3 regions of the Bradyrhizobium sp. AUGA SZCCT0182 genome follow, and region 3 is predicted to be linked to each of the others. Evidence: predicted binding sites of a transcription regulator. Region 3 holds the regulator's gene; each other region holds the start of a gene.

Region 1 (9,555 bases), on a different contig from region 3:
TATTACGATCTGATTTTTCCGGGCTTCGTGCTGGCCTATGTGATTTACGCCGATTTCGGCGGCAACCGCTATGGTCCTCGCTTTTACTTCGATGCGTTCCCTCTGATGATGGTCACCATCGTTTCGGCGCTCCCTTCAGTCACCGCGAGACTGGAGCGGTCGACGGATCGCGCGATGCTGCCGCTCGCTCCGATTGCCTGCGTGCTGTATCTAGTTGGCATCTGGCCGCTGGTGCTGACGGCCTTCCAGTTCCAGGTGTTTTCGCGCCAGGAGCCGTTTCGGTTGGTGCAGCAAGCCGTGACCGGGAAGGCGATCGTCATTCACGACACCTCCAGCGGCCTCGGCATGCATGATTGGGACCTCGTGCGCAATCCGCCATCCATGGACGCGGCCATTCTTCATGCCCGTGTGGGGACCGATGTCGGCGCGCTGCGCAAAGCGTTCCCCGACCGGTCGATCTGGCGCTACAGTCGCCACGATCCAACGCAGCCTGGTCAGCTGATTCGGGTCACGCCGTAGTTGCCTCTGGGTTCTGTCCCGGAAATTCGCTGACAAAGTCGCGCGCGTTTCTGAAGGATGGAGTCGACGGTGGCGGTCCACACGGATGGCGCGTTGGGCGATGAGGGCGAAGCCCGGAGCCGTTCGCTGAATTATTTCTGTTCCCGCATCGCCAAATCGTACGCGCGGATCGTGGCCCTGGCGCGTTCTGCAACTTCGGCCGCGGTCATTCCCGGCTTGTAAAGGCTGGTGCCGAGACCGAACGCGTGAATGCCGGCCTTGGTATATTCCGCAAAATTCTTGTCGGAGATTCCGCCCACGGCGGCGATCATCAGACCTGCGGGAAGCACGGCGCGGATCGCCGTGATGCCCGACGCGCCAAGGACGCCGGCCGGAAAGAATTTCAGCGCGGAAGCCCCTGCCTTCGCCGCCAGCAGCGCCTCCGTCGCGGTAAACACACCGGGCATCGTGACCACGCCGCGGTCCCAGGCGGCGGCGATGACATCAGGGTCGACGTTGGGGGACACCATCAGCCGCCCGCCGACGTCATGGAGCCGCTCGACATCCTCCGGCGTCAGCACGGTGCCCGCACCGATCAGGATATCGGCAGAGGCTTTCTTCACGGCGATCTCGATGGAGCGGAACGGATCCGGGGAGTTGAGCGGGATCTCAATCGCCGTCAGGCCGTGTTCGATCAGCACGCCGACGATGCCCTCAGCCTCTTCGGGTTTCACGCCGCGCAGGATCGCGACCAGCGGACGCTTCATCGGCGGGAATGGAACAGGGTTCACACGTTTGGTCCTTCTATAAAGTCCAGATGGCCTTGGCAGCCGATGCAAGACCGCGTCGGACCGCATCATCTGAATCGATGGATTGGACCGCAACCGAAAGGCTGTCAAACGCCAATCGGTACAGCGCCTCGAGCCTGCCTGACGCAACCAGGGTAATGACGCGCCTCGATCGATCACCAGCCAGTCCCGCCGCCAGTTCGAGGCCGATCAGAGTTCCCGATATTTTCTCGCGGGCCGCGGCAGCACTGCCGCCATATAGAAGCTGACCCGAGCGCACCTGGAACAACAAATTGGCCGCGAATGCAGGCGTCTCAAAGGCGGCAACGACAGCCGATTTGAAGGCCTGGGTATCCACGGCTTCGTCCGCGTTCGCTACGGCTAGCGACAGGATCGTCCCTTGCGATACGGCGCTGAAGAGTTCGCCGGTCATGAATGTGGTGAAGCGTTCAACGGTCCCACCACGCACGCTCGCCCATTTCGAATGGGTGCCGGGCATGCAGACCAGCGCTTCACCATCTGCACCGAGAACACCGAGAAGTTGGGTTTCTTCGCCCCGCATCACGTCCGGCGCCTTGGGGTCGCGCTGCGCGATGCCTGGAAGGATGCGGATATCACGCGACTGTTCGGGAACCGGCACGGCACGCTGCAGGATGGATGTGAGGCTTGCCGGCGTGTCGAGATATCCCGCTTCAACCCAGCCCTGCCGGGCGCCCGCCATGCCGCAGATGACGACTGGCAGGTGATCGGCGGCACCGACGGCATCGAGATGCGACTGCAACACGCTGGCAAAACCGATTTTGGCGGCCGCCATCATGCCTTCATCGCTGCGTCGTTCCGCCAGCACGTCGCCGGAACGATCCATCAGCCAAAGCCGGAAGCTGCTGGTACCCCAATCGACGGCGACATAGGCGGCCTGGCTCATTTCGAAATCCGTCCCGATGTTCGTGCTTTCTGGATGGCGCTCCACACCAGATACGGCGTCGCCGGCATGTCCAGTTCATTGATACCGAGCGGCGACAAGGCGTCGAGCACGGCGTTCATGATGGTTTGCGGCGCGGCGATGCTGCCGGCCTGCCCGGTTCCCTTCACGCCCAGCGGATTAGACTTTGTTGGCGACGATTCATTCAGACCACCGGCGAAGCTCGGCAAATCCTGCGCGCGCGGCAGCGTGTAGTCCATGAAGGAGCCGCTGAGCAGCTGCCCCTCGGGATCGAACACGATGTGCTCCAGCAGCGACTGTCCGATGCCCTGCGCCACCCCGCCATGCACCTGGCTGAGCGCCACGCGCGGATTAATGAGGCGGCCGAAATCATCGACGATGGTGTAGCGATCGAGCCGCACGACGCCGGTGTCGGGATCGATCTCGACTTCCGCGACATGGCAACCGTTCGGAAAATTGTAGAGTTCGGAACTGTTGGTCGCGCTTCCCTCGAGCCCCGGCGTCAATCCCTCAGGCAGATTGGCGGCATCCCGTGCGGCATCGGCTACCTTGCCGATCTCGATGGCGCGCTCGGTGGATTTCACGACAAAGCGGCCATCGACGAACACCACCTGGTCGGCCGGGGCCTGCAGCAGATGCGCTGAAATCAGCCGTCCCTTCTCGATCAACTTCTCGATCGCCATGACAAGCGCGGTGCCGCCCATATGCATCGAACGCGCGCCGCCATGGCCGTTGCCGCCCGGCAGAAAGTCCGTGTCGCCCTGCTGGAAGCGGAATGCATCGATCGGCAATCCCAGCAGGTCGGCCGCGACCTGCGGATAGGCGGTCTCATGACCCTGGCCGTTGGACTGCGTACCGACCGCCAGCGACACCGTGCCGTCGGCCTCGAACGCGGCCCGCGCCATTTCCAACGGCACACCGCGGGACGTTTCGAGGAAGCAGGCAATCCCGAGGCCGCGCAGCAGGCCGGCTTTGTCCGATTGTTTCCGCCGCTTGCGAAAACCGTCGCGATCGGCGAGCGCGATCGCGTCGTCCAGATTGGCCTTGAAGCGGCCGCCGTCGATCTTCATGCCCATCGCGGTACGATGCGGAAACCTGCTGACGATGTTGCGGCGGCGCAACTTGACGGCATCGATCCCGGTTTTGATCGATGCAAGATTCACCAGCCGCTCGATCAGATAATTGGCTTCGGGCTTGCCGGCGCCGCGATAAGCGTCGATCGGCGGCGTGTTGGTGAAAGCGCCGCGCACTTCGTAAAACACCGAGGGGATGTCATAGACGCCGCCGATCGCGCTGCCGGCCGCGTTGGTGGAGCTAATCGGGCCGCTGGTCGACAGGTACGCGCCCATATTGGCGACCGCCTTCACTTCCAACGCAAGAAACCGGCCATCGGTGTCGAGCGCGAGTCGCGCGCGGGAAAAGAAATCGCGGCCATGCGCCGAGCTGACGAAATCTTCTGATCGTTCGCAGACCCAGCGCACCGGGCGGCCGAGCTTCCTTGCCGCCCACAGCACCAGCACATATTCGGGATAGACGTAGTTCTTCATCCCAAAACCGCCACCGACGTCAGGCACCACCACGCGCAAGCGCTCGAGCGGAATCTTGAAGACGGCGCTAGCTAGCACCTTGCGGGTGTCGTGGACGGCCTGACCGGTCACCGACAGCAGAAACTTGTCGGTCGTGCGATCGTGGAAGCCGATCGCGGCGCGCGTCTCCAGGGGAGCTGCCACGACGCGGTTGTTGAACAGGTCGCATTCGACGATATGCGTAGCCTGCACCATCGCCGCGGCAACAGCCGCCGCGTCGCCCCTATGGAACAGGAAGGCGGAATTGCCCGGCGCCTCCTTCCATAGCAGTGGGGCGTCCGGCTTGAGCGCCGCGGTCGCCATGGTGACGCAGGGCCTGGGCTCATAGGCGATGTCGACCGCTTCGGCGGCCGCCACCGCCGCCTCCAGCGTCTCTGCGACAATCAGGACGACGGGATCGCCGACATGCCGCACGAAATCACGGGCCAGCGCGGGGCGCGGCGGTGCGATGATCGGCTCGACCGCATCAATTGCCGTGACGCAAGGCAACTCGCCGATGCCGTCCGCCGCGAGGTCGGCTTCGGAAAGCACCGCCACAACGCCGGAGAGCACACGGGCCGCGTCCAGATCGAGCCGGGTAATGCGCGCGAAGGCGTGCGGCGAGCGGACCACATGGGCGTGCAACACATCAGCCACGTGATCATTGGCGACGTAGGTCCCGCGCCCGGTGAGGAAGCGATGATCCTCCAGCCGGTTCAGGGACTTGCCTTGATAACGCTCGCGCAACCGCTCACCTCTTTGCCGAAACACCCAAGGTTATATTGGGCGCTTGCGGGGACCGCCACCCTCCTTGCCCCGTCGAATTTGGGTTGCGGACCTGTCGAGCACTTCGCGCGCTCTAGCGGGCTGGACCCGATGACGTCTGCCGAGCCCAATTCCTGTTGGCCGAGACGACACCGGTGCCAACCAGGATCCCAACGAGAACGAGGGCCATACCGGCGACCAGCTCCACCGTCAGCGATTCGCCAAGCATCGCGATGCCCAGCGCCATCGCCGTGATTGGATTGAGCGTCAGATACAAGACGGTCGTCGTTGGAGGCAGCCAGCGCAATGCCCACATGAACAGTGAAAACTGCAGAACACCGGCGACGGTTCCAAGGAACAGCACCGCGATCCATCCTTTTGTACTGATCGCCGGCAAAGCAACGCTGCCTCGCTGGAGACCGACAACCGGCAACAAGACAGCGACGGCAAATACCATCGCCAATGCCGTCACGAAAATCGGCCCGTGGCGCATCAGGGTTGCGCGGCTGAACACGGAGTAGATGGCGGCGCAGAGCACGCTAAGAAGCATCAACCCGTCTCCGACCACGTAATCGGCATTTCCCCGCCCGAATGCAGCGGTGCCAAACGCCACGGCGATACCGGAAAACGCCAGCACGACACCTGCGACCTTCGCGGTTGTCAGCTTCTCGCGTCCAAAGGCAGCTGCGACGATAAGGGTCTGGATCGGTATCGTCGCCAGACCAACCGCGCCGCGCGCGGCCGGCACGTACTGGAGCGACGCATTGAAGGCCCAGGGAAAAAGCACAAAGAACAGAATTCCGAACCCGGCGATCTTTGCACACTCGGATAGCGCAAGGCCGCCGCGCGGCCACATCGCCAGCAGAAACGGCGCAAAGCAGGCGATCGAGATCAGGTAGCGGTAGAAGACCAGCGAGATCGGGTCGATCTCCCCAATGACGAAGCGCGTGGCCACGACGGCAGCGCCTGCGATCAAGGCCGCTGCCGCCGCGGCGGCATGGGCGAGCACAATCCTGTTCATGACGTCGCCACCTCGATCAGCCGCCCGGCTGCCAGCCAGTCACTTTCAAATCGAAAGTTACGCTAGCATGACACTTTAAAAATGCAAGTCGGTCTGATAAATTATCGAAGCACACCGTTCCGGGCAGGTCCGGTGCTGGAAACACGGGCACGTTCGCCATGGCAAAACATGACTTCCGATCGACATGCTCCATCGCGCGCGCGCTGGAGGTCGTGGGCGACAAGTGGACCCTGCTCATCGTTCGCGACCTGATGTGGCACCGCAAGCAGACCTTTCAGGCGCTGCAGGACAGCGCTGAACGGGTCCCCTCGAACATCCTGTCCGAACGGCTCAAGAGGCTTGCGGAATGGGGCCTGGTGAAACGCGAGCCCTACCAGCAAAACCCTGTCCGATACGCCTATCAGCTGACCGACGAAGGAAAGCGCCTGGAGCCCGTCCTGCTGCAGATCATGAATTGGGGCCACGAGCATCTCGGTGGCGGGCGCTACGACCCGAAATCAGGCAAGAGCTGGAAAGCGCGAACCGGGGTTTAAAACGCGCGGCAAGTTCGATCTGTCGCTGGATCGCTCCCGACAACGCTTTCGTATTGAGGGTGAAGTTCACAAGTCCTTTTCGGCGAGTTTGCGAAACGCGTCGGGAACGGAAGAAGAGACGCCCGGCGCCACCGATCCGTAGCCGATCGCATCCCATCCGAAGCGTTCGCGGATTTTATCAACCGCATGGTCGGCCGCCCCACGTGCCATGCCTCTTTTGGTGCCGGGGCGGCGTGCTTCATCGCCAAGTCCGAGCGGCAGTTCGAGCTCCACATTTCGTTGCTCCCCGAGATGCGACACGGAAATCGCCAGGAGCGAGATGGTTTTCTCGTGAGGATGATCGGCGAGGACAGCGCGCACCAGATCCTCGGCGACCTCGGCCAGAATCAGGGTCGCGGAGATTGGTGCGTCGAGCGTGACCGAACGCGTGACTGAATTCAGATTGGCGAAGCGAACGCGGACCGTCACCGTCCGCCCAGGCCTGGACTTGGCGCGGAGCCGGGTGCCGATACGGTCAGCAAGGTGAAGCAGGGTGGATCGAACAACCCGCTGTTCGGCGGGTTTCCTGCCAAGCGCCGATTGCGCTCCTGCCGATCGAGCCCGGCGGTGAGTCTTGATTTCCCGTGGATCACGATTCCACGCCAGCGCCGAAAGTTTCGTCCCTGCCGCGGAACCAAGCACCCGCTTGAGCGAACATCCGGGTGTCGCTGCCAGCTGCCCGATCGTGAGCTCGTCGATTTCAGCCAGCCGTGTCCGCGTCGCCGGACCCACGCCCCACATCAGCTCGACCGGCAGGTGGTGAAGGAATCTGAGCTCCGTGTCGGGATCGACAACGACGAGCCCGTCGGGTTTGGCCACTTGCGAAGCAATTTTCGCCAGATGCTTGGTGCGCGCGACACCGACCGAGATCGGAAGGCCGAGCTCCGCGCGCACGCGTTGGCGGATCGCCGTTGCGATTTCGGCGGGCGGACCGAACAGATGGGTGCAGCCCGCGACGTCGGCAAAGGCCTCGTCGATGGAGATCCGCTCGACGAGGGGCGTGAAATCGCCGATCACCTTGATGGTGGCATCGCCCAGCCGTTGGTATTCCCTGAAATGCCCACTGACAAAAATGAGGTGCGGACAGAGTTCGCACGCTTGCCGTCCCGGCATGCCGCCGCGGACTCCGAAGGCCTTGGCTTCGTAAGACGCGGCAAGCACAACCCCACCACCGACGGCAATGGGTTTGCCGCGCAGCGATGGATCAAGCAGCTGCTCTACCGAGGCATAGAACGCATCCAGGTCCGCATGGAGGATGGTGGCTGTCGTTGCCATCCGACCGTTCGCCCATGACGTTTCGACGAGGTTCTCGCAGAGAGAACATAATGAGAACGAGAACGCCTTGTGTCAAGCGATCGGAGACGCGCGGACATGCATCGGCATTCAGCCGTGATACGCAAACAGCTCGATCGGGTCATTGAAGCCGCGCACCGGATGTTCACCGACGCGTTCGAGATCGAAATCGCTTTCAACAGAGTCGGCGAACGCGCGAGACAGCAGCACCGTTTTCCCTAACTGTTTGGTGAGGGCTTCAAGACGCGACGCCATGTTGACGGCCGGACCGATGACCGTGAAGTCGAGCCGGCTGCGCGACCCGATATTGCCGTACATGACGTCGCCGACGTGGACACCGATGCCGTAGTTCAGCGGCGCACGGCCGGTTTCGCTGTTCTTTTCGTTCAGCGCCGTCATGGCCTGACGGGCCTCAGTCACGGCATGCAGCAGGTTTGCGCAGGCCGAGGGCTGGCTGAGCGGAAAAATGGCGAGCAGACCGTCGCCGATGAATTTCAGTATTTCGCCGCCATGCCGCGCGATCGGCTCCGACATCGCGTCGAAATAGCCGTTCAGGAGATCAATGACGTCATCGCGCGGCCAGTTGTCGGAGATCCGGGTGAAATCACGCAAGTCGCAGATCATGATGGCGGCGCGAACGGTCGTCCCGGTTCCGCGCCTGGTGGCGCCGGCCAGAATGAGTTCGCCGGCGTGCGAGCCGACATAGGTTTCCAGCAGCGTTCGCGCGAGCCGGTTCTTGACCCGGATTTCGCTGACCAGCGCCAGCACCGGCAACAGTTTCAACAGGGCGGCGATATGCGCGGCGTCGAAACCACCTGGCCGGTCGGTTGCAAAGGTCACGATGTGCCGCTTGCCGAGCGTATGGTACAGCGGCCACGCCACATAATCGGTCAGGCCTTTCGCCCGCATCTCGTCATAGACGGCGTGCTTGCGGCCGAGCGCAGGATCGCGCTCGAGATTCTCGCGCACCTCGGTGACACCGTCATGGATTTCGTTGGCGGGACTGCCGATATATTCGGATCGCTCCTGGACATCGTAGTCAACGCGCGCAATCTCGGCCTCGCGCATCCCGTCTTCCCACATGATCCGGGCGCCAAGCCATTGCGGATGGTGGATCAGGATATGAAGCGTCGCCCGTTTGACGGGAATGCCGGCATGCTGGAGCCGGACACAAAGCTCACCGAAAATATTGTCGATGAAGCGCTGATCGCGCGTGCCGTTTGTCAGCCAGTGCACGACGTCGCCGTCAGAATGCGCTCTAACGGGATCGATATTCGGCGGCGCGTCCATATTGGCTCCCGAGTTGTGACCTGGATCGACGGTACGGGATATGTCGTGTCCCCATCCGACAGCGTCAATGCAGTCCGCCGCAATCCGGATGCACGTTTTCGGGAGATCGATAGTTGCCGCGTGTTCAGCGCGGGAGGACGCGGCGGCAACACTCCGAGCATAGCCTTCCAGTTCGGGTAGGACGCCTTGGGACTGTGCCGGATCATCTCGTGGAAGACGCGCTCCTTGGTCTCGAAATAGAAATGGATCGTCCCCTTGGTTGCGGATGCGCGGGCGGCGACGTCCTCGCCTCGTAGCCGTTCCTGACGAATTCCTCGAAGGCCACATCGAGGATCGCGGCAGGTCGTTGCGCTGTCGGCGGGCCGTTCCTTCGTCTTCATCTCAACGCCCATTCACGTAGAGTATCTAAATACCTTCAATACACTGTTGACTTTCGAGTCAGCCAACTTTAGTAAGTGATTACTCACTTGATTGGTTCGGATGTGTCTTATGGCGTCAAAGTGGCCCTGTTGCCGGCGGTGCGTCCGGATGCGTGCGAGGGAATCCGGTCCAGGCCGGAGCAGCGAGAGCCGCGGCCGTCCAGCAATCGCGGGCGCCTGACGGAGCGAATGGTCGCCGCATCCCGCCGTGCCGAATGGCGAAGCGACACCCGATACGCGGCGGGTTGCCCCTGAGCGCTCACTTCCAATCCGGAAATGTCATGAACTGCATCGGTCTTCGGACATTCGTAGCCTTGGCCATGGTTTCAGCGCTCAGCCTTCTCACCGCCGGATGTTCGTCGCTGCCGAGGACGCCGCATAGCGTTGCGGATGCATCCTCC
Region 2 (9,555 bases), on a different contig from region 3:
GCCGACGAACAGCACGTGATCGAGCGCCTCGCCGCGCTTGCGCGCCGCCTCGATGAAGATCGAAAGGTTTTTGCGCGCCTGCGCCTGGCCGACGAACTCGGACAGCAATTGCGGGCGCAGCGCGGTGTCGCCGACATCGTCGCTGCGGCGTTCGGGGGTGACAATGCGGGACGGCGTGTTCATGCGGCAGTTCTAGCACGATGCAGGGGTTTCGCGAGCCACCAGCACAGGCTGGCCGGAATGACCGCCAGCACGGCAAGGATCGCTGACAGCGACAGCGCCTGTCGTGCAGACCGGACATCCGGCAAAATCACGGCCGATGATTCCGAGGGCACCAAGAATATGCCGAATACGACGAAACCGGCGACGGCAATGGCCGCGGCGAGCCACGCCATCCAGATCATGTTGATGCCGCCATAGACCGCAGCCAGTGCGAATATCAGGCCGGCCGCGACCGATGGCAGGAACGACGCGAGCATCGTCGCCAGTGCAAGCAGCACGATCGCGACAGAGACGATGGTGCGCAGTGCTTCGAGTTCGAGAAGCGCGAGAAACATTTGCAGCAGCGCGGCTCCGAAACCGACCACGATCAGCGAAATCAGCGCCGCAATCGTCAGCGGTCCTGCAATGGAAAAAATCAGGACGATGCCGATCGCGCGCGCGAAACGCCCGGCAACGGCGCCTGCCGAATAGTCGCGACGTTCTGCCGTGACGTTGCGGGAGGGCCTGGTCATGCGGCCGTTTTCGGAAACAATGGCCGGAAAAATGACCGTTCATAACGGATGAAGCAGCGCGTCCGTTTTGCAAAGGCGACCGCCTTCTGGCAGTCGGGATCGGTGCTGGCATCCTTACGATACTGTTCATAGGCCGCGAGGCTCGGAAAGCTGAACATCGCCAAAGCGACGTCGCTCTCGCCTTCGGATGGCAGAAAGTAGCCGTGATGGACGCCGCCGAAGCGCGGCAGCAGCTCCAGCCACATGGCGCCGTACGCCTCGAAATCGGCGAGCTTGTCCGGATCGAGCCGGTAACGCAGATAACACGTAATCATTTTGTAATGCTCCAGCGCAGTTCGCTCACTTCGCGAGTTCCTTCAGGCCCAAGCGGATCAGCTGCGCTGTTTCCGCATTCTCGCCGGCGCTGCGCGAGGCCGACGCGATGGCGGCCGCGGCCTGCGGCTGGCCGTAACCGAGATTGACCAGCGCCGAGATCGCGTCGGTGACCGGGCGCGGCGCGCGGTCGTTGTCGATGGCGCCGGAAAGATGCACCAGCGCCGGATCGACGTTGGCAAAGGCCGGCGCCTTGTCCTTCAATTCGGTGACGATGCGCTCGGCGACTTTCGGGCCGACGCCGGGCGTGCGCGTCACCGCGGCCTTGTCGCGCAGCGCGATCGCATTCGCAAGCTCGGCCGGCGGCAGCGTCGAGAGCACCGCCAACGCCACCTTGGCGCCGACGCCCTGCACGGTCTGCAAGAGGCGGAACCATTCGCGCTCGATGTCACCGCGAAAGCCGAACAACTTGATCTGGTCTTCGCGCACATAGGTCTCGATCGAGAGCACCGCGGCCTCGCCGGGCGCGGGCAGCGCCTGCAGCGTGCGCGACGAACAGTGCACCTGATAGCCGACGCCGCCGACGTCGAGGATCACGTAGTCCTCGCCGTAGGAGTCGATCAGGCCTTTCAGTTTGCCGATCATAGGCCTGCCACCTTCAGCCGCAGCGCCGTGCCGGCGCGGTGATGGGCGTGCGTGATCGCGATCGCCAGCGCGTCGGCGGCGTCGGCGGATTTCGGCTCGGCCTTCGGCAGCAGGATCTTGAGCATGACAGCGATCTGGTTCTTGTCGGCATGACCGGCGCCGACCACGGTCTTCTTGACCTGGTTGGGCGCGTATTCGGCAACCGATATGCCGAACATCGCCGGCGCCAGCATGGCGACGCCGCGCGCCTGCCCGAGTTTTAGCGTTGCGACGCCGTCCTTGTTCACAAAGGTCTGTTCGACCGCAGCCTCCATGGGGCTGTAGTCGCCGAGCACGGCAGCGAGGCCTTCATGGATCGCGAGCAGCCGGCTCGCCAGCGGCAGGTCGTCCGGCGGCTCTACCGAGCCGCAGCCGATGAAGACCAGGCGGTTGCCCTCGGTCTCGATCACGCCCCAGCCGGTGCGGCGCAGGCCGGGGTCGATGCCGATAATCCGGACGGGTTGGCGAATCGGAGGAGATGTCATGGCCTGTGATAACGCCATAGCACCGTGAACGAAACATAAAGAGAACAGTCATCCCCGCTAAAGCGGTGGGACGTGCCCCGGACGCAACGCAGTGCGCCGCGTTTGCGGCGTGGTGCGTTGCTGAGCCGGGGCCCATCCATCAGCTCATTCTGCGGAGACATGGGTCCCCCGATGCGCAATTGCGCATCTGAGCTCTGCGGAGCAGCGCTCCGCGCTGCACCGCGTCCGGGACACGAGATCCCTACCCGCCCATCTTCGCCATCAGCGCGTCCGAGACCTCGAAATTGGCGTAGACGTTCTGCACGTCGTCGTGCTCGTTCAAATGGTCGATCAGCTTGAGCAGCTTCTCGCCGGTCTCGTCGTCCACCGGCACCGTGTTCTGCGGCTTCCAGGTCAGCGCCGCCTTGCGGGCCTCGCCGAATTTCGTCTCCAGCGCCTTGGCGACCTCGCGAAACGTTTCCTTGGAGGCATAGATTTCGTGGCCGCTCTCGCTCGAGATCACGTCGTCGGCGCCGGCTTCGATCGCCGCATCCAGCATCTCATCGTCGGAGGCCACCTTGGCGTCGTATTCGATGATGCCGGTGTGATCGAACATGAAGGAAACCGATCCGGTTTCGCCGAGGTTGCCGCCGGACTTGGTGAAGTAGGAGCGGATATCGGAGGCCGCGCGGTTGCGGTTGTCGGTCAGCGCCTCGACGATGACGGCGACGCCGCCGGGGCCATAGCCCTCGTAGCGAATCTCGTCGTAGTTCTCGCCCTCGCCGCCGCTCGCCTTCTTCACGGCGCGCTCGATCGAATCCTTCGACATGTTTTCCTGGCGAGCGGAAATGATCGCCGCGCGCAGCCGGGCGTTCATCGACGGATCAGGCTGGCCCATCTTGGCCGCGACCGTGATTTCCCGCGCCAGCTTGCCGAACAGTTTCGACTTCTGGGCATCCTGCCGCCCCTTGCGGTGCATGATGTTCTTGAATTGGGAATGGCCGGCCATGCGGGTCTCTTGGATTCGTTCGTGAGCGGATTTGGATGAAAACGCGGCCTTATAGGCCGACAACCGGCCAAAATCAAAGATTCACGGCCGTTTTGGTACTTAAGTAGTGCCCCGTATGCCGGAATATCAGGCAGTTGTTAACCATGACTTCATGCCCGGATGAGAGGATGCGCCCCACATTCTCAACTTTTAAGAGCCCTCATGGCGTTCGGTTTATTTCGAAAGCGAGAGCCGGAAGCGACCACGGCTGCCGTCGAGCTTAAGGTTCCGGCGGTTGCGGCTGCGGCCGACGCGCCCGCGCCCGAAGGCGATTCAGCCAAGGAAATCCTTGAACTGCTGGAACTCGAACTCGGTGGCATGATCCGCCAGCTCGAGCGCGCGGCCCATTCGGTCGCCGGGGGCGCCGAGGCGACCGCGGCCACACTGACCACCATCCGCCACCGCACTGACGCCCTGACCGGCCGCACCACCGCAGCCCAGAGCACCGCAACCACCTTCTCGCAGGCCGCTGACAAATTCACCCATTCGGCCCAGGGCATCGGCGAGCAGGTCCGCGATGCCGGCAAGCTCGCCGACCAGGCCAGCGAGGCCGCCCGCGAAGCCAGCGCCAATGTGGACCGGTTGCGCGAATCGTCCGCGGCGATCGGCAATGTCGTCAATCTGATCGCGCAGATCGCAAGGCAGACCACGCTGCTGGCCCTCAATTCCACCATCGAGGCCGCGCGCGCCGGCGAAGCCGGGCGCGGCTTTGCCGTCGTCGCCACCGAGGTGAAGGCGCTCGCGGTGCAGACCCAGAACGCCACCGAGGAAATCACCAGGAAGATCGAAGCGCTGCAGCGCGACGCCGCCGGCTCGGTCGACGCCGTGCATCGGATTTCGCAGGCGATCGAGTTGATCCGGCCGGTGTTCGACAACGTCAACGGCGCGGTCGCCGAGCAAAGCCAGACCACCGGAGAAATGTCCGACAATGCCGCCTCCGCGTCGCGCTTCATCGTCTCGGTCGGCGAAAGCGCCTCCGAGATCGGCGTCGCGACCAAGGAAGCCGAAGCGCATGGCGAAAACGTCGCCAATGCCGGAAGGGCGGTCACGACCTTTGCGCAGAAGCTCAAATCGCGCTGCGCGGTGCTGCTGCGCCAAAGCGAGCGCCAGGGCCAGCGCAAACAGGAAAAGCTGCCCTGCAGCCTCCAAATCGAAATCCAGACCGCGCGCGGCCTGATCACGGCGCCGGTCTACGAGATTTCGATCGACGGCATCCTGATCAGCGGTCCCGACGCCGAAAAGCTGACGCCCAACCAAAGCCTCGACGCCACGCTGCCGGATATCGGCGCCTGCAAAATTCGCATCAGCGAGCGTTCCAAGGCCGGCGCGCAGGCGCAGTTCGAGCGGCCGAACGCCGCTTTGCGCGAGGCGATCGAAGACAAATTGTGGGCGATCCACGACGAGAACACCGAGTTCGTCACCCGCGCCATGGAAGCAGGCGCCGCGTTGACCAGGATTTTCGAGCAGGGCGTCGCCAGCGGCGCGATCTCGATCGAGGACATGTTCGACACCAACTATGTCGAAATATCCGGCAGCAACCCGGTGCAGCACCGCACCAAAATTCTGGACTGGGCGGACCGCGCGCTGCCACCGTTCCAGGAAGCCTTCCTCGCCAAAGACAAGCGCATGGCGTTCTGCGCTGTCATCGACACCAACGGCTATCTGCCGGTTCACAACAAGATCTATTCGCATCCGCAACGTCCGGGCGACGTCACCTGGAACACCGCCAACAGCCGCAACCGCCGCATCTTCAACGATCCCGCGGGCCTCGCAGCCGGCCGCAACCAGCGCGCCTACCTGGTGCAGAGCTACGCCCGCGACATGGGCAACGGCAACACGGTGATGATGCGCGAGATCGACGTGCCGATCCGCGTCAAGGGCCGCCATTGGGGCGGGTTCCGTACAGCCTACAGGCTCTAGATTCTTGATTGACGCGTTTTCTCGACGCGAACCGGTATCAACCCCCGGATCAAGTCCGAGGGCATGCTTCGCTCGAAAATGCTCCAGTTCGCTCTCAGGCAAGACACCAAGGCGCGAATCGCGTTCTAGACTTGCAATTGGAATGCGCTCGCCGCGGTGAGCCGATCATCGGCTCTGACTGGAGAAAGCTCGAGCATGTCCTTTGTGCAGCGTGCGGTCCTGGACACTCACTCCAACCAGACACTGGCCGAACGCCTCATTGACCAGCTTGCCGACCGCATCGGCGGGCTCGGCGTGGAACTTGCCGATATCGCCGGCAACGTCCAGGAGGTCGCCAGCCGCGTCGCGAACCAGTCGGACCGGTTCCACCACTTGCAGAAGACGGCCCAGACGATGGTCTCGGCCAACCGCGACATCGCCAATGCATCGCAGGCGGTGCAATCGACCACGTCCGCAGCCGTCGGAGAGATCGTTCAGTCGCGCAGCGCGGTGGATACGGCCGTCAAGCACATCGCCGAACTCGTCGACGCGGTCGGCCGTATCGAGGCCCGGCTCAGCGCCGTCGGCTCGGCCCTGTCGCAGGTTGCAAAAGTTTCCGGCTCGATCGAGGCGATTGCGAAACAGACTAACCTTTTGGCGCTCAATGCCACGATCGAGGCGGCGCGCGCCGGAACCGCCGGCCGTGGCTTTGCCGTGGTCGCGAACGAGGTGAAGAGCCTGGCGGAGGGGACGCGCCAGGCCACGCAGCAGATTTCCGAGACCATGCGCGATCTCGACGGCCAGATCGGCAGCCTGATCGGCGAGAGCAGCGACGCCTCGCTCCGCGCCAAGAGCGCTGGTGAAGGCGCACAGCAGATCAGCGGCATCATCGCGCGCGTGCACCAGGGCATCGCGTCCGTAGGCTATGAGATCGACGGCGTCGCCAAGGCCGCGACGTCCAATCTCGGCCATTGCGACCGCGTGATCGAGGAACTCGGCCAGCTTGCCCAGGGCGTCGATTTGTCCTCCAGCGAGCTGAAGCAGGCCGACGGACGGGTGGCGAAGCTGCTCGAACTGTCGGAAGGCCTGATCGCATTGATCGCCGACAGCGGCGTCGAGACTTCGGATGCGCCGTTGATCCGCGTGGTGATCGACACCGCAAAGCAGATTTCCGACGCGTTTGAGGCCGCCGTCGCACGCGGCGAGATCACGGTCGAGCAGTTGATGGACGAGAAATACCGCGAAATATCAGGGACCGATCCGAAGCAATATCTGACCGACTATGTCGCCTTCACCGACCGCGTCCTGCCTTCGATCCAGGACCCGATCCAGAAGAGCGATCCGCGCATCGTGTTCTGCGTCGCCTGGGCCAAAGGCGGCTATCTGCCGACCCACAATCCGAACTACCGCCTGCCGCAGGGGCCCGACCCCGTCTGGAACAACGCCAATTGCCGCAACCGCCGCCTGTTCAGCGATCGCGCGGTGAAGAAGGTGGCGACGAACACAAAACCGTTCCTGCTGCAGACCTATCGCCGCGACATGGGCGGCGGCAATTTCGTGCTGATGAAAGACCTCTCCTCGCCCATCCACGTGCGCGGCCGCCATTGGGGCGCCTTCCGCATGGGTTTCCGGCAGTCCTGAGCGACAGACGTCAAAACGCCTTGCCCGGCGCGCGCTGTCACACCCCTGACATGCGCATTTGAAACTAACGGTGATGCCGTGCATTTCCTTTTGCGCTTCCCTGGGCGGAGTATCCTGATGACCGAAAAACCAGTCAATGGCTCGATCCATGATCGCATCCACGCGGAAATGATGGACAGTTTCGACGAGGAACTGGAACTCGAGATCGACGACGACCGCCTCGACGCGCTGACCAACGAATTCGAAAGCCATTCCGCCGAGGAGACCGTCGACCGCCGGCTTTATTTCAAGGAACTGTTCCGCCTGCAGGGCGAACTGGTCAAACTGCAGAGCTGGGTGCAGCACCAGAAGCTGAAAGTGGTTGTCATCTTCGAGGGACGCGATTCCGCCGGCAAGGGCGGCGTCATCAAGCGCATCACGCAGCGGCTGAACCCGCGGGTCTGCCGGGTCGCCGCACTGCCGGCGCCGAACGAGCGCGAACGCACCCAATGGTATTTCCAGCGTTACGTCTCGCATCTGCCGGCCGGCGGCGAGATCGTGCTGTTCGACCGCAGCTGGTACAACCGCGCGGGCGTCGAGCGGGTGATGGGATTTTGTACCGAAGCCGACGTCGAGGAATTCTTCCGCTCGGTGCCGGAATTCGAACGCATGCTGGTGCGTTCCGGCATCATCCTGATCAAATACTGGTTCTCGATCACCGACGAGGTACAGCATCTGCGCTTCACCATGCGGATCCACGATCCCCTGAAGCAGTGGAAGCTCAGCCCGATGGACGTGGAGGCGCGCAGCCGCTGGGAGCAGTACACCAAGGCCAAGGAAGCGATGCTGGAGCGCACCCATATCGCCGAGGCGCCGTGGCACCTGGTCGAGGCCGTCGACAAGAAGAAGGCGCGGCTGAACTGCATCGCCCATCTGCTTGAACAGATTCCCTACAACGAGGTCCCGCAGACCCCCGTCATCCTGCCGCCGCGCGTGCGCAATCCGGATTACCAGCGCGGTCCGGTCCCGCCGGAGATGTACGTACCGGCGCGCTACTGAGCGCGTACCGCTAATCCGGCAAACCCGCGTCCGGACCGCTGGCCCGGAATCTAGCGCAGGGCTGCGGGCAATTCGAAGCCCTTGTACTCGCGCAGCAGCATCGCCTTGAGCACCGGCATTTCCGGCTTGGCGTCGGGCCCGGGCAGCGGATTGCTGTCCGCCTTGATGAAATCCGGTGGCGTCCCCGGCAATTTGTAGAGATTGAAGCCGTTCCGCCGCACCGCGAAATCGGCCTGCAAATAGCCGTCCGCCATCATGGTGCCGGCAGGCGCGAGGTAGAATCCGTCCTCACGATAGGGCCCGAGCATCGAGTAGGTCTTCGAGCCTTTCCGGACTCCGCTGAGCTGGCTGCTCAACCTGATCAGCTCGGTTTCGCGGCCGTCGATATTCACATAGACCCGGCGCAGCGGCAGCTCAGCTGAGTCCTGCGTCACCACGCTGACGAGCACGAGCACATGCTTGGCGAGCGCGCGGTGTTCTTCGGGACTGGAAGCCCAGGAGAAATCCACCGAGGATCCTCTTGCCGCGCCCTTCGGCGCGACCTTCGCCGTGTCGATCGCGGACTTCTCCAGTCGCCCGGTCATGTCTTGCAGCGATACCGGGTCCTGCGATACCGGGCGCTGGGTGAGCTCTTGCGCGGACGCCGCCTGCGACAGCAACAACGCCAGCAGGAAGACCAGAAACCTTTGCATCACACCTTCTCGTAACCCGGTTCAGTGGCCGGTCCAAAATCCCGGCACTGCCGGCTCCAGCCTGCCGCCCGCCCGCACTGGCGCTATTCGCAGCGCCAGTCCGGTGGCATCGTCGGTTTCGACCGCGACCCCGCTTAGTGTCGCCACACCGAACGCCGGTTCGAATCGGCCGGAGGGAATGCCGGTGACGAAGCGGTGCAGCGGCTCTTCCTTCTGCATGCCGATGATCGAATCGTAATCGCCGGTCATGCCGGCGTCGCTCATATAGGCGGTGCCGCCGGGCAGCACCTGATGATCGGCGGTCGGAACGTGGGTATGGGTGCCGACCACGAGGCTGGCGCGGCCGTCGCAGAAAAATCCCATGCCCTGCTTCTCGCTGGTCGCCTCGCCATGAAAATCGATCACGATGGCATCGGCGGCCTCGCGCAGCGGACAGGCGTCGAGCTCCTTGCCGACCGCGTTGAAGGGATCGTTCAGCGGCTCCATGAAGACGCGGCCCATGGCGTTGATGACCAGCGCACGCTTGCCGTTCTTGGTATCGATCAGGGCGGCGCCGCGGCCCGGCGTATGGCGCGGAAAGTTCAAGGGGCGGATCAGGCGCGGCGCGCGCTCGATGAACACCAGCGCCTCCTTCTGATTCCAGGCGTGGTTGCCGAGCGTGACCGCATCCGCGCCGGCGTCGAGGAAATCCTGATAGATCGCCTCGGTGATCCCGAAGCCGCCGGCCGCGTTCTCGCCGTTGACGATGACGAGATCGAGCGACCAGTCTCTGACCATGCCGGGGAGATGCTCGGAAATGGCGGTGCGGCCGGTCTTGCCGACGACGTCACCGATGAAGAGGATGCGCAAAATTCAGCTCCGGAAATCGAACACTTTCTTTTCCGTTAGCACAAAATCCAGCGCCACGTCGTGCGGCTGGGCCGGAACCGCCTTTATTTGCTGCACGGCAAACGCAGCACCGACGGCGACAATGGCTTTCGCCTTGCGCAAATGCTCCAGCGTGAAATCGTAATGTCCGGCGCCATAGCCGATCCGGTGCCCCG
Region 3 (9,555 bases):
AGGGCGTCTCATGCGACGAGAGCGGCTGCGTGATGCAAGGCGCCGGTGGCGGGTTCGTGGCATTGGCGCTGCGGCCGGAAGCGCTGGCGGATGATTGTGAGCGCGCGGCGCTGGTGGTCACCGCAAGGCAGGCGCCTGCGGGGTGCGGCGCCTCGGTGATCTCTGCGGAGCGTCTGCGGCGGCAGGGCGCCATGGTGCTGCGGCGAAGCGGCAGCGGATTTACCATCGATGCCGTCAAGCTCCGGGGCGTCGATCGTCCATGGTCGCCGGCGATCGCGGGCGAGGGGGACGCGGAAACAACCATCCTCGCGCCGCGCCGTACGGCGCCGCGTGCGGTCGATGCGACCCCGTCGGAAGCGGATCTCCAGGCCGAGGAATAAGGATTCACGTTCCCCGGCGGGGCGCGACCGGCGGCGCGGAATTCAACCGGTGGAAAGCGGTGTCGCCGTGTCCGCCTTCGTTGTTGTGCGCTCGGGAATCGGATGCACCACCGGCAATTGCAGCACGGTGACGCGCTGCCCCTCGCAAAGCTGCGTCACCAGCACATGGCTGCCGTCGGGAAATTCGATCGCGTCGTGGTGACGTTCCTTGATATGCGGATCGATGGTGTTGAACTTGCCGACGCGAAAACCGATCGTCCGCGTCCAGATCCAGCGATTGTCGTATTTGACGTCTTGCGCGAAGGCCAGTTCGGTCCCGGGCAGCATGCAGACCGCGACTGCGGGGTCGCGTTCGCTGGCAAAGCCGCGGGTCGAGGTGCCGCGGAAGGTGGTCGATATCAATGTCTCGCCGACCTCAGCAGGACGCGTTGCCATCGCGTGCAAACTATAGTCACACATCGGATCGCTCCCTCGTAAGAGATAGAGACCCGTGCCTCCCTCGAGGCGCTGGCCTCTATCAGAGTGGACTTGAGCAAAGTCTATTCCTGTTCTGGGCAATAGTGCGACGGAAAGGCCGGCGTGCCCGATCACAAACGCGCTACGGCGGCTGCGGATCTTCGGGCATCGGCGGCAGCGGCAGTTCGAAGGCGCCGAGATGGAATTGCTCCCTTCCGTCGTCGGCAATCCCGGGCAGCGCGACCAGCGTGAACGCAGCCTCCGGATATTGCTGCCAGATCGCGAGATCTTCCGCCGTCACCATCAGCCAGCCGAACCGGAGCATGTAGCGGCCCGGCTCGGTCACGAGTCCAGCCCTCTGCCAGGTGATCTTGGTGATCATACTGCTGACCACGTCTCGTCCCCCCGGTTTTTGCGTCTTCGAGTCGAAGAAAACGCGTCAAACCAACCATCCTTGCCCGCACAGTTTTTGCCGCATTCTGGGCAATTGTGCGACGCGCGGCCCCACCGTTCTCCGTCAGGGCCGGGTCTTGATCTTGCAGCCAACAACGTGGATGCCCGGCACAAGGCCGGGCATGACGAGCTTACGGATGTCGTTACCGAACAGAAGCGCCCGCGAAAGCGGGCCGCCCTCAGTACTTCCGGTACAGCCCGATCAGCTTGCCCTGAATCCGGACCCGGTTCGGCGGCAGGATGCGGACTTCATAGGAGGTGTTGGCAGGCTCCAGCGCGATCGAGGCGCCGCGGCGGCGGAAGCGTTTCAGGGTGGCTTCCTCCTCGTCGATCAGCGCCACCACGATATCGCCGGTGTCGGCGGTCTCGTTGCGCTGGATCAGCGCCATGTCGCCGTCGAGAATGCCGGCGTCCACCATGGAATCGCCGCGGACTTCGAGCGCGTAATGTTCGCCGGAGCCGAGCATGTCAGGCGGTACGCTGATGGTGTGGCTGCGGGTCTGCAGCGCCTCGATCGGGGTGCCGGCGGCGATCCGGCCCATTACGGGAACGGCGACCGGACGGTTGCCATCGTCCTCGGCGGGCGCGCTGGCGGCGCGGACCTTGCCGAGCGTGCCTTCGATGACGCTGGGAGTGAAGCCGCGGCGGCCGTTGCCGTTACCGGCGCCCGCAAGCTCGGGCAGCTTGATGACTTCGATGGCGCGGGCACGGTTGGGCAGGCGGCGGATGAAGCCGCGCTCTTCCAGGGCGGTGATGAGGCGGTGGATGCCGGACTTGGAGCGGAGGTCGAGCGCATCCTTCATTTCGTCGAAGGAGGGCGGCACGCCGGCTTCCTTGAGCCGTTCGTTGATGAAACGCAGAAGTTCATACTGTTTGCGCGTAAGCATCTCGAGCAATCCCCCGGTTGGCGCGTCGTAATTCGTGGTCGTTCAGTTCAGTTGCGAGTGCGGTCTCAAATTCGGAAGTCCAAAACTCCCATTTGTAGACACTAGCTCTCGAAACAAATCATGAACGGACACTATATGTTCGATACATGTTCCGCAACCACTTAATTTCAGGTGAACGCGCGCCGACTTCGCCCGAACAGGCCGCCGCGATGCGTCATTCCGGCAGGCGCAGGAACTCGCATGGCGTGCCTTTCGGCAGCGCCGGCGCAAACGGCGGACGTATCAAAAGCGCCCGTGCCGCAGCGAGATTTCCAAGCAGCGACGAGTCCTGGTGGCTCACCGGCACCGCGATCAACGCACCGTCCTCGCGCTCTTCAAGTCGTGCGCGAAGATAGTCTTCGCGCTGATCGTTGGCGGGGAGATCGCGGCCGAGCAGGGCGGTCTCACGCGCGTGATGGATGGTTTTTCGGCCCGACAGCGCGCGAATCAGCGGCACCAGAAACAGGAAACCACAGACATAGGACGAGACCGGATTGCCGGGCAGGCCGATCACCCGCATCGCCCCGAGGCGCCCGTGCATCATCGGCTTGCCCGGCCGCATCGCGATGCGCCAGAACGCCATGGCGACGCCCTCGGCCTCCAGCGAGCGCTTGACGAGGTCGTGGTCGCCGACCGAGGCGCCGCCCATCGTGATCAGGATGTCGGCGCCCGATGCGCGGGCGCGGCGGATGCCGTCGGTGGTCGCCTCGACCGTGTCGGCGGCGATGCCGAAATCGATGGTCTCGGCGCCCTCGGCCCGCGCCAGCGCGCGCAGCGCATAGCCGTTGGAGTAGACGATCTGGCCGGGGCCCGGGATCGAGCCCGGCATCACCAGCTCGTCGCCGGTGGCGAGCACCGCCACCTTGGGGCGGCTGATCACGGCGAGTTCCGGATAGTTCATGCCGGCGGCGAGCGACAGGTCGCGTTCGGTGAGGCGGCTGCCCCTGGTGAGCAGCACATCGCCCTCGCGGAAATCGGCGCCGGCGGCGCGGATATGCCGTCCCGGTTTGGCGGTTTCCGTGATCGTGACGTGGTCGCCGCTGGCAGCCGTGTCTTCCTGGATGATGACGGCATCGGCGCCATCAGGGATCACGCCGCCGGTGAAAATCCGGACCGCTTCGCCCGGGCCCACCATGCGCTCGAACGGGCGGCCTGCCGCGACTTCGCCGATCACCTTCAGCCGCGCGGAGAGGTCGGCGGCGTCGGCCGATCGCACCGCATAGCCGTCCATCGCGGACATCGCCTGCGGCGGCTGGGTGCGCTTTGCCGCAAGGTCGCGCGCGAGCACGCGATGCCAGGCGGTGTCGAGTGCGGCCATTTCTTCCGCCAAGGGATCGGCGCCCGCAAGGATCGCGGCCAGCGCATCAACGACCGGCATCAGGGCCACGGCAACACCCTCTCAAATTCCCAGCGCGGCAAGCGCCTTTGCGACGTCATCCGGCCCTGTCACATGTACCGCGGCCAGGCCGCGCGCCCGCGCGCCGTCGATGTTTGCGGCGGAATCGTCGAAGAACACGATGCGGGAGGCGGGAACACCGATCGCCTTGACGACATGATCATAGGCCGCGGCATCAGGCTTTCGAAGCCCGATCGTCGATGACAGGTAGATTTCACGGAAATGGCCGAGCACGCCGGCATAGGCCTGGCTGAAATGCACGACATGCGCGTTATTGGTGTTGGAGAAGGCATAAAGCGGCAGGCGTTGTCCGGCGCGCGCCAGCGATGCTGATATGTCGGGCATTTCGCCGGCGAAGATCGCGTTCCAGCCTTCCAGGAACTGGGCGTCCGATATCCCGATGCCGAGTGAGCCACGCAGGCCTGCGAAGAATTCGGCGTCGCTGATCTCGCCCCGCTCGTGGCGATGCCAGGCGTCATTGGGCAAGAACCGCTCGACCAGCTGTGCCGGCTCGCAGCCGGCATGGCCGGCCCAATTGGCCACCACCTTGCCGAAGTCGATATCGAGTACGACGCGTCCGAGATCGAACAGCAGCGCGTCGGCGGAGTTGGGGAGAAGCGGGGCGTTCATGCCAGACGTTTACAAAACTGGACCGCTCTGGGCAACGACTGGCTGCAGCCGGCGAAATGCGTGTTTTCGCGAACAATTTCCGCCCAATCCAGCATTTAGGCTGGCGCGGGAGCTGTGCTATTCGTTTGGCCGGAACGTTTCGGGAGTGATCGCATGAGAATGATTGGCATCGTGGCTGTGATGGTCTTGCTGGCCGGGCCGGCGTTGGCCCAGCAGGCACCCGTTCAACAATACGGGGAGCCGGACAAGGAAAAGTCGCCGTCGGAGATCGCGGCGGCGAAGGAGGCCGAGCGCGCCTACAAGCGGTCGCTGGGCAATATTCCGGAGCAAAAGAGCACCGATCCCTGGGGAACCGTGCGCAGCGACAATGCCGCCCCGAAAGCCGCAGCCAAGCCGCCCGCGAAGCCGAAGGCAGCCAAAACGGATATCAAGACCGAGACCACCGCAAAACAATAACAGCCGCCCGCCGGCAGCTTGCCGGGACTGGGGTGCCCAGGATTCCAGGAAACCGGCGAGGACGCTAGAATGTCGAACACGCTGCTGTTTTCGCCGGTGACGATCCGCGGCGTCGAGCTGAAGAACCGCATCGTGGTGCCGCCGATGCACCAATATTCCGCCGTGAAGGGGTTTCCGACCGACTGGCACCTGATGAACTCAGGCAAATTCGCCGCCGGCGGGGCCGGGCTTGTCGTCGTCGAGTCGACCAAGGTCGAGCGCCGCGGTTGCGGCACGGTCGGCGATCTCGGCATCTGGGACGATGCCTTTGTCGAGCCGCTTGGCCGCCTCGTTAGATTCATCCATCAGCAGAATGCGGTCGCGGGCATTCAGCTCGGCCATTCCGGGCGCAAGGCGCGCGCGACCCGGCCGTGGGAAGGCGACCGGCCGCTGCAACGGACGCCCGAGATCGAGGATTGGGACGCCTGGTCGCCGGTGGCGCCGAGCGCGATTGCCCATAGCGAGAAATGGCCGGTGCCGAAGGCCCTGGAGCGGAGCGAAGTGAAAGACCTCGTGCAGGCCTGGGGCCAGGCCGCGCGGCGCGCCCATGAGGCCGGCTTCGACGTGCTGGAGCTGCATGGTGCGCACGGCTATCTCGTGCATCAATTTTTGTCCGAGCGATCCAACCAGCGCACCGACGAATATGGCGGCTCCGAGGCCAACCGGATGCGCTTCATCACCGAGATCACCGAAGCGGTGCGCACGCACTGGCCCGACCACAAGCCGCTGTTCGTCCGCCTGTCGGTGGACGACAACGCCGGATGGGGACCGGAGCAGAGCGCACGGCTGGCGAAAATCCTCAAGAGCAAGGGCGTCGACGTCATCGACTGTTCGTCCGGCGGCATCACCGAGATGGCGCCGATCCTGGGCAAGGAAATCAAATACAGCTACCAGGTGCCGCTGTCGGACTATGTCAAACGCCACGCCGATATCATGACCATGGCGGTCGGCCTCATCATCCATGGCGACCAGGCCGAGCAGATCCTGCAGGACAAGCAAGCCGATCTGATCGCGGTGGGCCGCGAAATCCTCAACAACCCGAACTGGCCGATGGACGCCGCCCTCAAACTCGGCGTCGAAGGCCCGTTCCGCAACGTGCCCCCGCAATTCGGCTATTGGCTGGGCACGCGCGCCAAGCGCGGCTTTGGCACGCAGCCGTCGACCTGGCAGAGCGGGCTGAACGAGGCGGGGAAGCTGACCTGAAGCTGGTAGCCCGCATGAGCGCTAGCGATATGCGGGTATCGGAGGGATGCCGGAGTCCCGGATGTCGCTTTGCTCATCCGGGCTACATAACAATCCGCTTCACATCCGCTTCTCGAAGAACACACTCGCCGCAATGGATTGCGGCGCTTTCAGCGCGTAATCCCCAAACGCGGAACATTCCCGGAATCCCGTCCGTATATAGAGCCGCATCGCCGCGATCTGGCGCGTTCCTGTCTCCAGGCGCAACATGGGAAGTCCGGCGCCACGCACCTCGTCTTCGATGCGTGCGAGAATGGCGTCGGCGACGCCCTGGCCCCGCGCGGTGCCGCGCACATACATCCGCTTGACCTCGGCATATTCAGGGAAGAGGGCGACGCCGCCGCAGCCCACCGCCGCGCCGTGACGTCGCGCGAGGAAGAAGCGGACATGCGGTTGGAAGATCGCATCGATGGAAAAGCCATGCCGCTGCTCCGGCGGATACTCCACCGCGAGCACGGCCTCGAGCTCGCCGATCAGCAGGCGCACCTCATCGGTCGCGGCCAGCGCAACTTCGATCTGCACGTCATCGCCGTTGCTCATCGGTGCTCCTTCTTGGACCCGTACGTTAGCGAGCTTGGCCCGGGCGAGCGAAGCGATATCAGGATTTTTTCAGATTCGTCCGGATAATTGCAACGAGATGCCGAAGATTGCAGGCGGCTTAACGCGATCGATCAAATGTCGAGTAATTGACATTACCGCCCATCCACCATGGCTCAACTAATCCCGTTGTCCTGACGTATGGCAAGGCAATTTGAACGCGTGAGCTGCTATGTGTCGGCGCGGCTATGAAATACGTTGGCGGCAACAAGGTCACTTGCGCAGCGCAGTCTCGATCGAGGAAAACATAATGGTAGATGGTGCCACCGCATCTGAGCCACCCTTCGTCCCCGACGCTCCCCTTCTCGCCGATACCGCAACGCCTCCCGAGGCCTTCGTTCCCTCCGACGTCTCGATCTTCAGGATGCTGACCGCAGAGCAGCGTCAGGAGATCCGGGGTTTCATGCGCGAGCTGGTCATTCTGCGCGGCGAAGAGCTTGTCGCCGAGGGCGATGCGTCGGACGCTTTCTTTGAAGTCGTGCGCGGCGCATTCACGGTGCAGCGCGCGGGCGACGAAGGGCTGATTGCCGAACTGGGGCCGGGCGATCTCATTGGTGAAATCGGCTTTTTTGGGAAGATCCGGCGGACGGCCACCGTAACGGCGATCAGGGATTCCTGTGTTCTCTCATTGTCGCGTGCCGCTTACAACAAAATTGCAACTGAAGCGCCCAGCATCGTTGGTTTCTTGCTTGAGGCGATGGCGCTTCGGGTGGCCGAGACGACGTCGCGCGTCGTTCCCAATCGACAACTTGCGCGCACGCGAACAATCGTGGTTCTGGAAGGGGGAAGGGAGCCGGTGCCGCCGCAGTTTTACGCGTTGCTGACACAGGCGCTCGGCAACGCGGTGGTTGAGATCGTAACCTCCCAGCGTATCAATCAAATGTTCCCCGGACGGGATCCGGACGATGAAGAAATAACCGGCTGGCTGCATCGACTGGAGCAGGCATCCGATCTCGTCGCCTATTTTGGCGACCGGGAGCTGACGCGCTGGACCCAGAAATGCATCCGGCAATCCGATCAGGTCCTGTTCGTATGCAGGGGCAGGGCGCCGGACGATTCCCTGACCGAAGTAGAGGCTGCGGCGTCGACCTATCATCGAACCAACGAGCGGCGGCTCGTGCTCGTTCATGATGAGCGAAGCGGTGAAGTGCGTGGCACGGGCGCCTGGTTGAGGCGCATGCCCGTCTTCATGCATCACCACATATCGCTCCAGGACGACATCGATGTACGGAGCCTGGCGCGCTTCCTGCTCGGCCGGGCGATCGGGTTTGTGGCGGCTGGCGGGGGAGGATTGGGGCCGGCGCACCTTGGAATCTACAAGGCGTTTCGCGAACGCGGCGTTGACTTCGATATCTTCGTCGGAACCAGCGTCGGGGCTGCCATGGTCGCCGGCTTCGCCAAGAACCTCGAAGCTGAAGATCTTGATCGAGGCACGGACGATATCTTCGTCAAGAGCCGGAGTTTCAAGCGCCCCACCTGGCCGCGATACTCCCTGCTTGACCACAAGGCCCTCGACCGCGCGCTTGCGGAGGCGCTCGGGGCGGATTGCAACATCGAGGATTGCTGGAAGCCGTTTGCCGCCGTGGCAACCAATCTCTCCACCCAGGCCGGCGAAGTCATTCGTACCGGTTCGCTGTGGCAGGCCGTGCGGGCGTCAGCCTCGATTCCAGGCATCTTGCCGCCGTTCTACACCAAGGATGGCTCGATGCTGGTTGACGGCTGTCTGATCGACAACATCCCGCTTGCGCCGATGCACAATCTGAAGCGCGGGCCCAACCTGGTGGTCCATTTTGGCAAGCAGGAAATCGAACGCTTCGAGGTGGATTACGATGCGCTTCCGGGACGCCTCAAGCTGATTTCCAGTCTGCTGCTGCCGTTTGGCAAAAAGCGCCTGCCAAGGGCGCCATCAGCGGTCAGCGTGCTCTGGCGCAGCCTGCTCGTGCATCAGCGCGTGGATTCGATTCCGGTGGGCCCCGCCGATTTTGTGATGCGTCCGCCGACCATTCCTGGCGCCAAGGTCATGGAGTTCGACAATCACAAGCGTGTTTTCGAAGCGTCCTATCTGTGGGCAAAATCAACGCTTGAAAGCGCGGAAGGCGATCAGCACGCAGCACTGCTCGCGATTCTCTCAAAGGGCTCGCCATTGCGCGCCGCTGCCGGCCGGACGTTCGCCGAGCTGGCCGCAAGCTGAGTTCAGGCGTCGCTTTGACGCGTGCATATCTATCATTTGAATAAAATTTATCCTGTTTTAGGGTTTCACCGCGAAAGCGAACCTGAAACCATTTTCCGTTCCACAGAACTATTCTCTGCAATTCACGAAGTCGTGCAGAAACGCGGCCTCCTTATTCGTCCGTTCCATCGCGTGAATGGAAGCGCAATAAGGAGACGATCATGCAAACGACTTCTGCCGAGACCAGCGCATCGGCCCGAGAGAACGGAATCTCCTGGCTGAACGAGGCCGGCATCGATCTGTCTCAGATGATGCTGCGGCTTGGATGCGCCAGGACGAGCGTGGAACTCGACCACTATCTCAGGAGGTTGCTGCCGGCTCATCGCGAGGTGATTGAACTCGTCGACTTCGCGCTCAAGTCCCTCGAGGAAGCAAGCGAGATCATCGGCCTCCCACAGGCGACGATCAAGACGCGCTTGTTCTACGCTCGCAAGGCGTTGGTCGACGTGGTCAAATATCAGAATATCGAGCCCGTTGCCGCCTAGTGCGCTCCCGGGGAGGGCATGACCTCCTCGACCCCTTCACCAGTATGTTCAGAGGAGCCGGTCATGAATTCGATCGAATGGCGGCATGAAGTGATGGTTGTGGATTGCGACTCTCCCGCGCTCGCACCAATGCTCCAGGGCGAAGCGCTCGACGTCGCCGCGGCCTTCGTAGCCACGGCAGGCGCGGCGGTTTTCGAGATTGTGCGGTTGCGGACCGGTAAGTCGGTCGTGATCCGCTTGCTTGAACCAGATGACCGCGAAGCGC

The links. Region 3 encodes LexA, which represses DNA repair genes until DNA is damaged. Its sites were predicted from a motif close to TGTTCNNNNTGTGTTCNG; they were not measured.
Region 1: dinB (DNA polymerase IV) is a predicted target of LexA. The motif match lies at 7,469-7,486, and genes of this name have one in related genera.
Region 2: ruvC (crossover junction endodeoxyribonuclease RuvC) is a predicted target of LexA. The motif match lies at 2,245-2,262, and genes of this name have one in related genera.

The regions. Positions count from the first base shown of each region.
Region 1 covers NZ_JAFCLY010000024.1:81,700-91,254, forward strand. Annotated here, with positions in the region: gene JQ611_RS24190 (glycosyltransferase family 39 protein) at 1-519, shown strand, start outside; gene JQ611_RS24195 (2-dehydro-3-deoxy-6-phosphogalactonate aldolase) at 651-1,289, opposite strand; gene JQ611_RS24200 (2-dehydro-3-deoxygalactonokinase) at 1,303-2,211, opposite strand; gene JQ611_RS24205 (xanthine dehydrogenase family protein molybdopterin-binding subunit) at 2,208-4,541, opposite strand; gene JQ611_RS24210 (DMT family transporter) at 4,654-5,580, opposite strand; gene JQ611_RS24215 (helix-turn-helix domain-containing protein) at 5,739-6,113, shown strand; gene dinB (DNA polymerase IV) at 6,180-7,427, opposite strand; gene JQ611_RS24225 (adenylate/guanylate cyclase domain-containing protein) at 7,536-8,735, opposite strand; gene JQ611_RS43060 (TetR family transcriptional regulator) at 8,669-9,127, opposite strand; gene JQ611_RS24235 (patatin-like phospholipase family protein) at 9,475-9,555, shown strand, end outside.
Region 2 covers NZ_JAFCLY010000027.1:82,783-92,337, reverse strand. Annotated here, with positions in the region: gene ruvB (Holliday junction branch migration DNA helicase RuvB) at 1-183, opposite strand, end outside; gene JQ611_RS25995 (hypothetical protein) at 180-734, opposite strand; gene JQ611_RS25990 (NIPSNAP family protein) at 731-1,048, opposite strand; gene ruvA (Holliday junction branch migration protein RuvA) at 1,074-1,691, opposite strand; gene ruvC (crossover junction endodeoxyribonuclease RuvC) at 1,688-2,215, opposite strand; gene JQ611_RS25975 (YebC/PmpR family DNA-binding transcriptional regulator) at 2,457-3,203, opposite strand; gene JQ611_RS25970 (methyl-accepting chemotaxis protein) at 3,405-5,162, shown strand; gene JQ611_RS25965 (methyl-accepting chemotaxis protein) at 5,358-6,782, shown strand; gene ppk2 (polyphosphate kinase 2) at 6,900-7,820, shown strand; gene JQ611_RS25955 (hypothetical protein) at 7,871-8,512, opposite strand; gene JQ611_RS25950 (TIGR00282 family metallophosphoesterase) at 8,534-9,361, opposite strand; gene JQ611_RS25945 (5-formyltetrahydrofolate cyclo-ligase) at 9,365-9,555, opposite strand, start outside.
Region 3 covers NZ_JAFCLY010000006.1:1,045-10,599, reverse strand. Annotated here, with positions in the region: gene JQ611_RS08755 (ComEC/Rec2 family competence protein) at 1-380, shown strand, start outside; gene JQ611_RS08750 (hypothetical protein) at 423-839, opposite strand; gene JQ611_RS08745 (hypothetical protein) at 979-1,218, opposite strand; gene lexA (transcriptional repressor LexA) at 1,469-2,176, opposite strand; gene glp (gephyrin-like molybdotransferase Glp) at 2,391-3,602, opposite strand; gene JQ611_RS08730 (HAD-IA family hydrolase) at 3,615-4,241, opposite strand; gene JQ611_RS08725 (hypothetical protein) at 4,395-4,697, shown strand; gene JQ611_RS08720 (NADH:flavin oxidoreductase/NADH oxidase) at 4,767-5,939, shown strand; gene JQ611_RS08715 (GNAT family N-acetyltransferase) at 6,039-6,518, opposite strand; gene JQ611_RS08710 (cyclic nucleotide-binding and patatin-like phospholipase domain-containing protein) at 6,826-8,766, shown strand; gene JQ611_RS08705 (sigma factor-like helix-turn-helix DNA-binding protein) at 8,967-9,290, shown strand; gene JQ611_RS08700 (GNAT family N-acetyltransferase) at 9,354-9,555, shown strand, end outside.